Linked DNA regions of Allorhodopirellula heiligendammensis. The protein of the gene in region 1 interacts with the protein of each later gene in a pairwise test. Links are inferred from orthologs where the notes say so. Each region holds a gene or a part of one and is shown on either strand. Other genes may lie near its edges. The genes, in order: rlmKL and typA.

The links.
Region 2: the proteins of rlmKL (region 1) and typA interact in binary tests that used the Escherichia coli proteins (3 or more experiments, as listed by UniProt). The link is inferred for Allorhodopirellula heiligendammensis from one-to-one orthologs.

The regions. Positions count from the first base shown.
Region 1 is NZ_SJPU01000002.1:392,817-396,169, forward strand. The notes cover bases 41-3,068. They hold rlmKL (bifunctional 23S rRNA (guanine(2069)-N(7))-methyltransferase RlmK/23S rRNA (guanine(2445)-N(2))-methyltransferase RlmL), read right to left. Parts: upstream 2,681-3,068; coding sequence 401-2,680; downstream 41-400. Other genes in these bases: Poly21_RS11790 (DMT family transporter), read right to left, coding at 41-60; tsf (translation elongation factor Ts), read right to left, coding at 2,898-3,068. Also shown: more of Poly21_RS11790, read right to left, coding at 1-40; more of tsf, read right to left, coding at 3,069-3,353. UniProt on the Escherichia coli protein: Specifically methylates the guanine in position 2445 (m2G2445) and the guanine in position 2069 (m7G2069) of 23S rRNA. Methylation occurs before assembly of 23S rRNA into 50S subunits.
Region 2 is NZ_SJPU01000002.1:958,365-961,636, reverse strand. Bases 30-2,976 are described here. They hold typA (translational GTPase TypA), read left to right. Parts: upstream 30-540; coding sequence 541-2,412; downstream 2,413-2,976. Other genes in these bases: Poly21_RS13920 (hypothetical protein), read right to left, coding at 2,443-2,976; Poly21_RS13930 (serine/threonine-protein kinase), read left to right, coding at 30-39. Outside these bases: more of Poly21_RS13930, read left to right, coding at 1-29; more of Poly21_RS13920, read right to left, coding at 2,977-3,272. UniProt on the Escherichia coli protein: A 50S ribosomal subunit assembly protein with GTPase and nucleotide-independent chaperone activity, required for 50S subunit assembly at low temperatures, may also play a role in translation.

The DNA.
Region 1 (3,353 bases):
GAGGCCAATCGCCCAGCCAGCTTCCAAGAGACCTGCGATAACGAGAAAAACCCATGACATGATAACGCTCCTTTGAGGGATGCGTCGTCTTATCTTAACCGGGTACGTCGCACATCGTCCGGGCCTGAATGGCAATCACGATGACTAGTTGTGGGCCGCATCGATCGATTTGTCAAGACAGCCGCGTGAGATTCCGCCCTCGCTCGGAGTACTGCGTTTCATCGCATGCGCCCTCGGACAGCTAGCGGTCACCAGAGATTCGATGTTCCTTGATTGACTATGAGTTCGACCGCGTTCTTCTCTTACTCAGCCGTGTACGCCTGCCGACGTTGTGTTCCAAGGGTTGGGGGCTTCCCGTGGGAGAGGTCAGTAAAAACCTCCGTTGCCTGCGACCGGTCCTCTACTTCTCGATTCGCCAACAGCGATGGATGCGGCGATTGCGAAACTCGTCAGGAACCGTTTGTTTGGAGATTTCATGGATCGCGGTCGCGGTGAGCGACTCGATATCAAACTTAAATCTGCGAAAGTTGGTGGAGAAGAAGATCACGCCGCCCGGTCGGACCAGTTTCAGAATGTTGTTGAGCAATGGCACGGCGTCGGTTTGCACGTTCCAGTCTTCATCGGTGCGTTTGCTGTTGGAGAACGTGGGTGGGTCGCAGATGACGAGATCATATACCTCACCGGTCCGATGGCGGCGAATGAATTCACCGATGTCCATTGCCGCGAACTGATGTTGGGGGCCGCTCAAACCGTTGGCTTTCAGATTTTCTTGTGCCCAGTCGAGGTAGGTCTGCGAGAGATCGACGCTCGTCGTCGATGCGGCGCCGCCTGCGGCCGCGTAGGTAGTGAATGAACCGGTGTACGCAAAAAGATTCAGAACATGCTTGCCAGCAGACTGTTCGCGAACCATACCACGCGTGACGCGGTGGTCCAGAAACAACCCGGTATCGATATAGTCCGCAAGATTAACCAGGAAGGTGAGACCACCTTCCTGGACAGGAATCCTTTGGTCGGTTTGCGAGATCTTCTCGTGCTGGGTGTTTCCCCGCTGGCGTGAACGTCGTTTCAGAAACACGTTCTGTTTGGGCACATCGAGTGCCTCGCCGGCAGTGGCGGCCATGAGATCCAACCAAGCAGCATGTTGAGCGGCGTCGCGATCGTGTGGCCGTTCAAACTCACTCAGGTGAAGGTAGTTTTCGTAACGATCCACGACCAGTGGGATTTCGGGCACGTCACGTTCATAAAGACGGAAACAAGTAATGTTACGCCGCGCCATCATCTTCCGAAAATGCTTGGCACGTTTCCGCAGCCGCGTCGCAAACAGGTCAGCTTGGTGCTGTGCGTTATCCGCCAATGCACCAAAGGCAGCCTCGCCAACGGCGTGCACATACGGTCGCGGGGATTTCTCCAGCTGCGGCTCAGAGGCAACTGACTGTGCCTCGCGATCACCGCTAGCGTCGTCGACTCTCTCCGGCGCAGCTGGCACTACCTCAGACGCTACTGCGGTGTCAGGCGACGCCGATGTGCGCGGCGAATCCGCGACTGGCTTGGGACCTTGAAATTGGTAGTAGGTACACTCAATGCGGCCGTTGTAAAGCTTGCGCCGACGATCGGCGCTGCGACCGAGCACCTTTTCGAACGCGGAAAATGAAGTCAGGAAATAGAAGGACCATGTCGGTAGATGCCGTAAAACATTGGGCAGCGCGGCGTAGAGTTCTTCAATCTCCCAGTCACGACCGAGTCGCATGCCGTAGGGTGGGTTGGTGATCAGGCATCCGAACCGCCGGCTGCTACGCGAATCGCGAACATCCGCAGTCTCAAAATGCACGTCGGCCGTTACTCCCGCCGCCTCGGCGTTTTCGCGAGCGAACCGCAGGACCCGAAAATCAGTATCGCTGCCGAGCAGTCGCTGCGGCAGTGGCTCGAGCACGCCTTGCAATGCCTCCGTACGAAGCTGCAGGATCGCTTCACGCGGTGCATCCTGCCACTGCTCAAATCGAAACTCGCGAGATTGGCCTGGCGCCATGTTGCGGCCGATCATCGCTGCTTCGATGAGAATCGTGCCGCTGCCACAGAACGGATCAACGAGCGGCCGATCCCGCTTCCAATAGCTCAGCATCACCATGGCTGCAGCGAGGGTTTCTTTGAGCGGTGCGGCCGTGACGGCGGAGCGGTATCCACGGCGGTGCAGGCTACGCCCCGTCGTGTCGATCGTGATGGTGGCAGTATCTTTTAGTAATGCGATATCGACCGGGTACGATGCCCCCGTTTCAGGCAGGGTTTCGGTAGCATGATCGCGACGCATCGCATCGACAATCGCTCGTTTGACCGCGCGCTGGCACGCCGGCACGCTCGTCAGGGTCGACTTCACACTGCGGCCAGTGACCGTGAATTCACCATCGACGGGAATCCAATCACCCCAGCTAATCGCTTTGGTCGTTTCAAACAGGGCGTCAAAGTCAGCGGCAGCGAATTCCGCAACGCGGATCAGTACTCGATCAGCACAGCGTAACCATAGATTGGCCTTGGCAACTGTCTCCAGGTTACCGCGGAAATGCACTCGTCCGGATTCACCGATGGTGGCGTCGATCCCCAGCCCAGAGAGTTCGCGTCGTACGATCGCTTCGAGCCCAAAGGCACACGCAGCGATGAGATCCAATTCTTGTTGTTGAGAGTGCATGAGGAACTCATTGTCCAAAGCAGGTGTAGGTACAGGTGAATGCCGTCGGTATAACTCGATTGGGCAGTAGACGTTAGCCCCGGGATCCCCTCCGTCAACGCCAAGCGATCATAACAAGGCTCGTGCAGGTAATTATCGTGGACAGACCAAAAAAAACGGCTCCAGTGAAACCAGAGCCGTTTACATGAATATCGACGATGACGAGTAGCCGGGGTACTCAGTTCACGGCAACGCGTTTGAACTCGATGATCTCAGCTTCGGGGCTGAGCGACTTAACAGCCACTTCAACCGTCTTCGTATCGTCAAGAGCGTAAAACTGGCTCAGCAGGCAGCGTTCTTGATCCAATGCAGTGTTATCGGCAATGAAACGCTCGAGCTTGCCAGGAACAATCTTGTCCCAGATCTTTTCCGGTTTGCCTTCGGCTTTCAGTTCGGCCTTGATCGCTTCCTCAGTCGCGGCCAGGACGGCAGGCGTCAGTTGGCGACGGCTGGCGTACTGGGGCACGTTCTTGACCGGTTTGCCAAGGTTTTCCTTCTCATTGAGTTCGTTCTCAGCAATGATTTGGGCCTTGAGAGCTTCGGTTTCCTTCTCAACAAACTCGGCATCGAATTCGTCAGGGTGTAGGATCGAAGGCTTCATCGCGGCAATGTGCATCGCTACGCCACGGAAGAA
Region 2 (3,272 bases), 570 kb from region 1 along the record:
CCCACGTTGATGTTGTCGATCTCAGCACCAACGAACTGAGCCTTCGACGGCGTGTTCTTGGCTACGTTCTCGTCGCTACCGGTCGGCAGAAACTTTGGATCGACCCTGGGATCTACTTTTTCTGGGATCTGCTTTTTCTGGGAACTACCTTCTCTGGGATCAATCCTCTCGGGGATCCGTGCGTTGATGCAGCGTACCGGCGACGACTGAGCGGAAATTCGCGATTCATCTGACGGCAGCGTGCGCCGGAGGCGGTCTAGGAATCAGTCCGGGCACCTCGAGATACGCTGCCGCCGGATGAGCGAGATTCGCCGCATGGTCGGACGGGGCCGCGCGTATCCCACGCCCCCCCTTGACCGCGAATCGCAGGCTTCAAATGCGTCAACGGGCCCAGGTTCTCATTAGCAGCACTTAGGGAGGCGATGGGCAACATTCTTCCCATTTCGCCTAGTGATACTTCCACAGGGCTATTAGAACTAGCGAGTGCATATTTAACCTCATGCCCCCGCCCGACCAAAGTCCCGACCGAAAGCTCCTCCCTTGTCTTCCCCAGCTACCTTGAATCAGTCCGCATCGACAACCGATTCGTCCACCCGCGAAGACATTCGCAACGTGGTAATTATTGCCCACGTCGACCATGGCAAAACGACCTTGGTGGACTGTCTGCTGCGTCAGAGCGGCCAATACCGCGATACCGAACTGAAGGGTGAACGCATCCTCGATTCCAATGATTTGGAAAAGGAACGGGGGATCACAATTTTGGCGAAGAACATTGCGATCCCGTATCGCGGTGTGAAGATCAACCTCATCGACACGCCTGGTCACGCGGACTTCGGCGGCGAAGTCGAGCGTGTTGTCAAAATGGCTGATGGTTGCGTTGTGCTCGTCGATGCCGCCGAGGGGCCCATGCCGCAGACCCGCTTCGTGCTCGAAAAGGCGCTCCAAGCGGGCTGCAAGCCGATTGTCGTTGTCAACAAGGTGGATCGGCCGGATGGGCGGCCTCACGAGGCGCTCGACGAGGCCCTGGAATTGCTCGCCGAACTCGGTGGCGAAGAACAACTCGATGACGTGGGCTTCGTGTACACCAGTGCCAAGGAAGGATATGCGACAACTGATCACGAAGTGCGCACCGAAAACATGCTGCCGCTCCTCGACTTGTTTGTCGATCACATTCCCGGACCCACGATTGATCCCGACTCCGACTTCCAAATGATGGTCACCACACTCGACTGGAGCGAGTACGTGGGCCGGATTGCGGTCGGCCGCATCAACGCCGGTACCATCACCGCTGGGCAATCGTTCGATTTGCATTGCTTGGGCGCTGATGGAAAACCCACCAAACGCCGCGTCAAACCGTCCGCTTTGTACCTGTTTGACAATCTCGGCCGCGTGGCTGCGGAATCTGCCTCAGCGGGCGATATCGTTGCGATCGAAGGGCTCGACGATGTCGAAATTGGAGACACGCTGACGGCCATTGACGCCGATAATCCGCTGCCGCGTTTGAAGGTTGACGAACCTACCCTCGAAATGGTCTTCAGCGTCAATTCTTCGCCAATGGCGGGACGCGAAGGCAAGTACGTGACGACACGTCAAATCAAGAATCGGCTCGAAAAGGAACTCGAGCGTAACGTGGCCCTCCGAGTCAGCATGATCGAAGGTACCGAAGCCTATGCGGTCGCAGGACGCGGTGTTTTGCACCTCGCCATTCTGATCGAGACCATGCGTCGTGAAGGCTTCGAGCTGAGCGTGGGCAAGCCTCGTGTGGTCTTCAAAGACATCGACGGTAAAAAGCACGAGCCATTTGAGACCCTTCGCGTCGAAGTGCCCACCGAAGCGATGGGCCCCGTCATGGAACTCGTCGGTCACCGCCGCGGCCAACTCGAAGAAATGAAGCAGCGCGGTGACTACAGCCTATTGAAATTCAACGTCCCCTCGCGGGGCCTGATCGGTCTCCGGACCAAGCTACTCAATGCGACCCGCGGTACCGCGATCATCCACCACCGATTTGAGAGCTACAGAGTCGTCGAAGGTGACGTGCCACGTCGCGCCAACGGCGTGCTGGTATCGATGACCGGCGGCAAAACGATGCCATTTGCACTCTTTGCTCTGCAAGACCGCAGTGAGTTATTGGTGCCAGCAGGCGTCGAGGTTTATGAAGGCATGATTGTCGGCGAGAACTCGCGTGAAGGCGATATGGTTGTCAATCCGTCGCGTGAAAAGAAACTCACGAACATGCGAGCCAGCGGTAGCGATGAAAACGTGATTCTCAAGCCACCGCGCGACATGTCGCTCGAAGCGGCGTTAGAATATATCGAAGACGACGAACTCGTCGAAGTCACGCCGCTGTCGATTCGGCTGCGAAAGATCGCGTTGAAGGAAAACGAACGCCGCCGCAAAGGCCGTAACGCATAGAACGGCGAGGCAATCTTATTGGCTGCTGTCTTAGTTTTTGCGAAGTGACGTAAAGAAGGCATCGGGATCATCCAGCTCTTTCGTTTTCTCCTCATCGAGCTTGAGCTTTCCCATGCCAGCGGCCAGCTTCGCGTTACCTGGCACGTAGCTTACCAGCAAAATTTGCTGGCCATTTAATTGGAACAGCTCCGCTTCTGATCTCAGTCCGTTGAGCTGTCGCATGGTCATCCGATAGCCACTCAGTCCAGCGCGCGAGACAGGGGTAGTCGAACCGATAATGATGCCCTGCTGTTTCATCACCCGGATCAATTCGTCCATCGCAAAACTCTGTCCCGGCAGCGCAACCGGCTTGGTTGAAATGGCGAACTCGCTGTTCGTGCGACGATGCAAGACGCCGACGCTCTCGACGCCATCTTTGCTGGTTTGACCGGCCACCTTCCCAGGAGCGTCCGCCGAGTATCCTGCTAATGAAATCGTGGACCTGGATTCAGGCATGGAGCCGAGGACGAAGATCGCTGCGACGAGTCCAACGACCCCCACGATACTCAGACCAGCCAGAGCCCCGCAGCCAATGAGGATCGGTTTGAGGCGGCCGCCGCCCGGTGACTTTCGTTGCTTCGCTGGAGGGACTGGCGATCCAGGGTAGTGGACTGGGGCCCCGCCACGCTGGGCGGGCCCACCTTGAAAGCCGGGGATCGGTCCGGGAGGAGGTGGCGCTGCGATGTCATCCCAATCCAGATCGGGCGAGACAGTGGGCGACGCCGGGAAACTCGGCTGTCTTGTCGCGGCAAGCGTCTGCGAGGCCCTGGTTTGCGGCGCATGGTTTTGACGCGGCGCGGTACTGCGGGGACCTGCTTGCC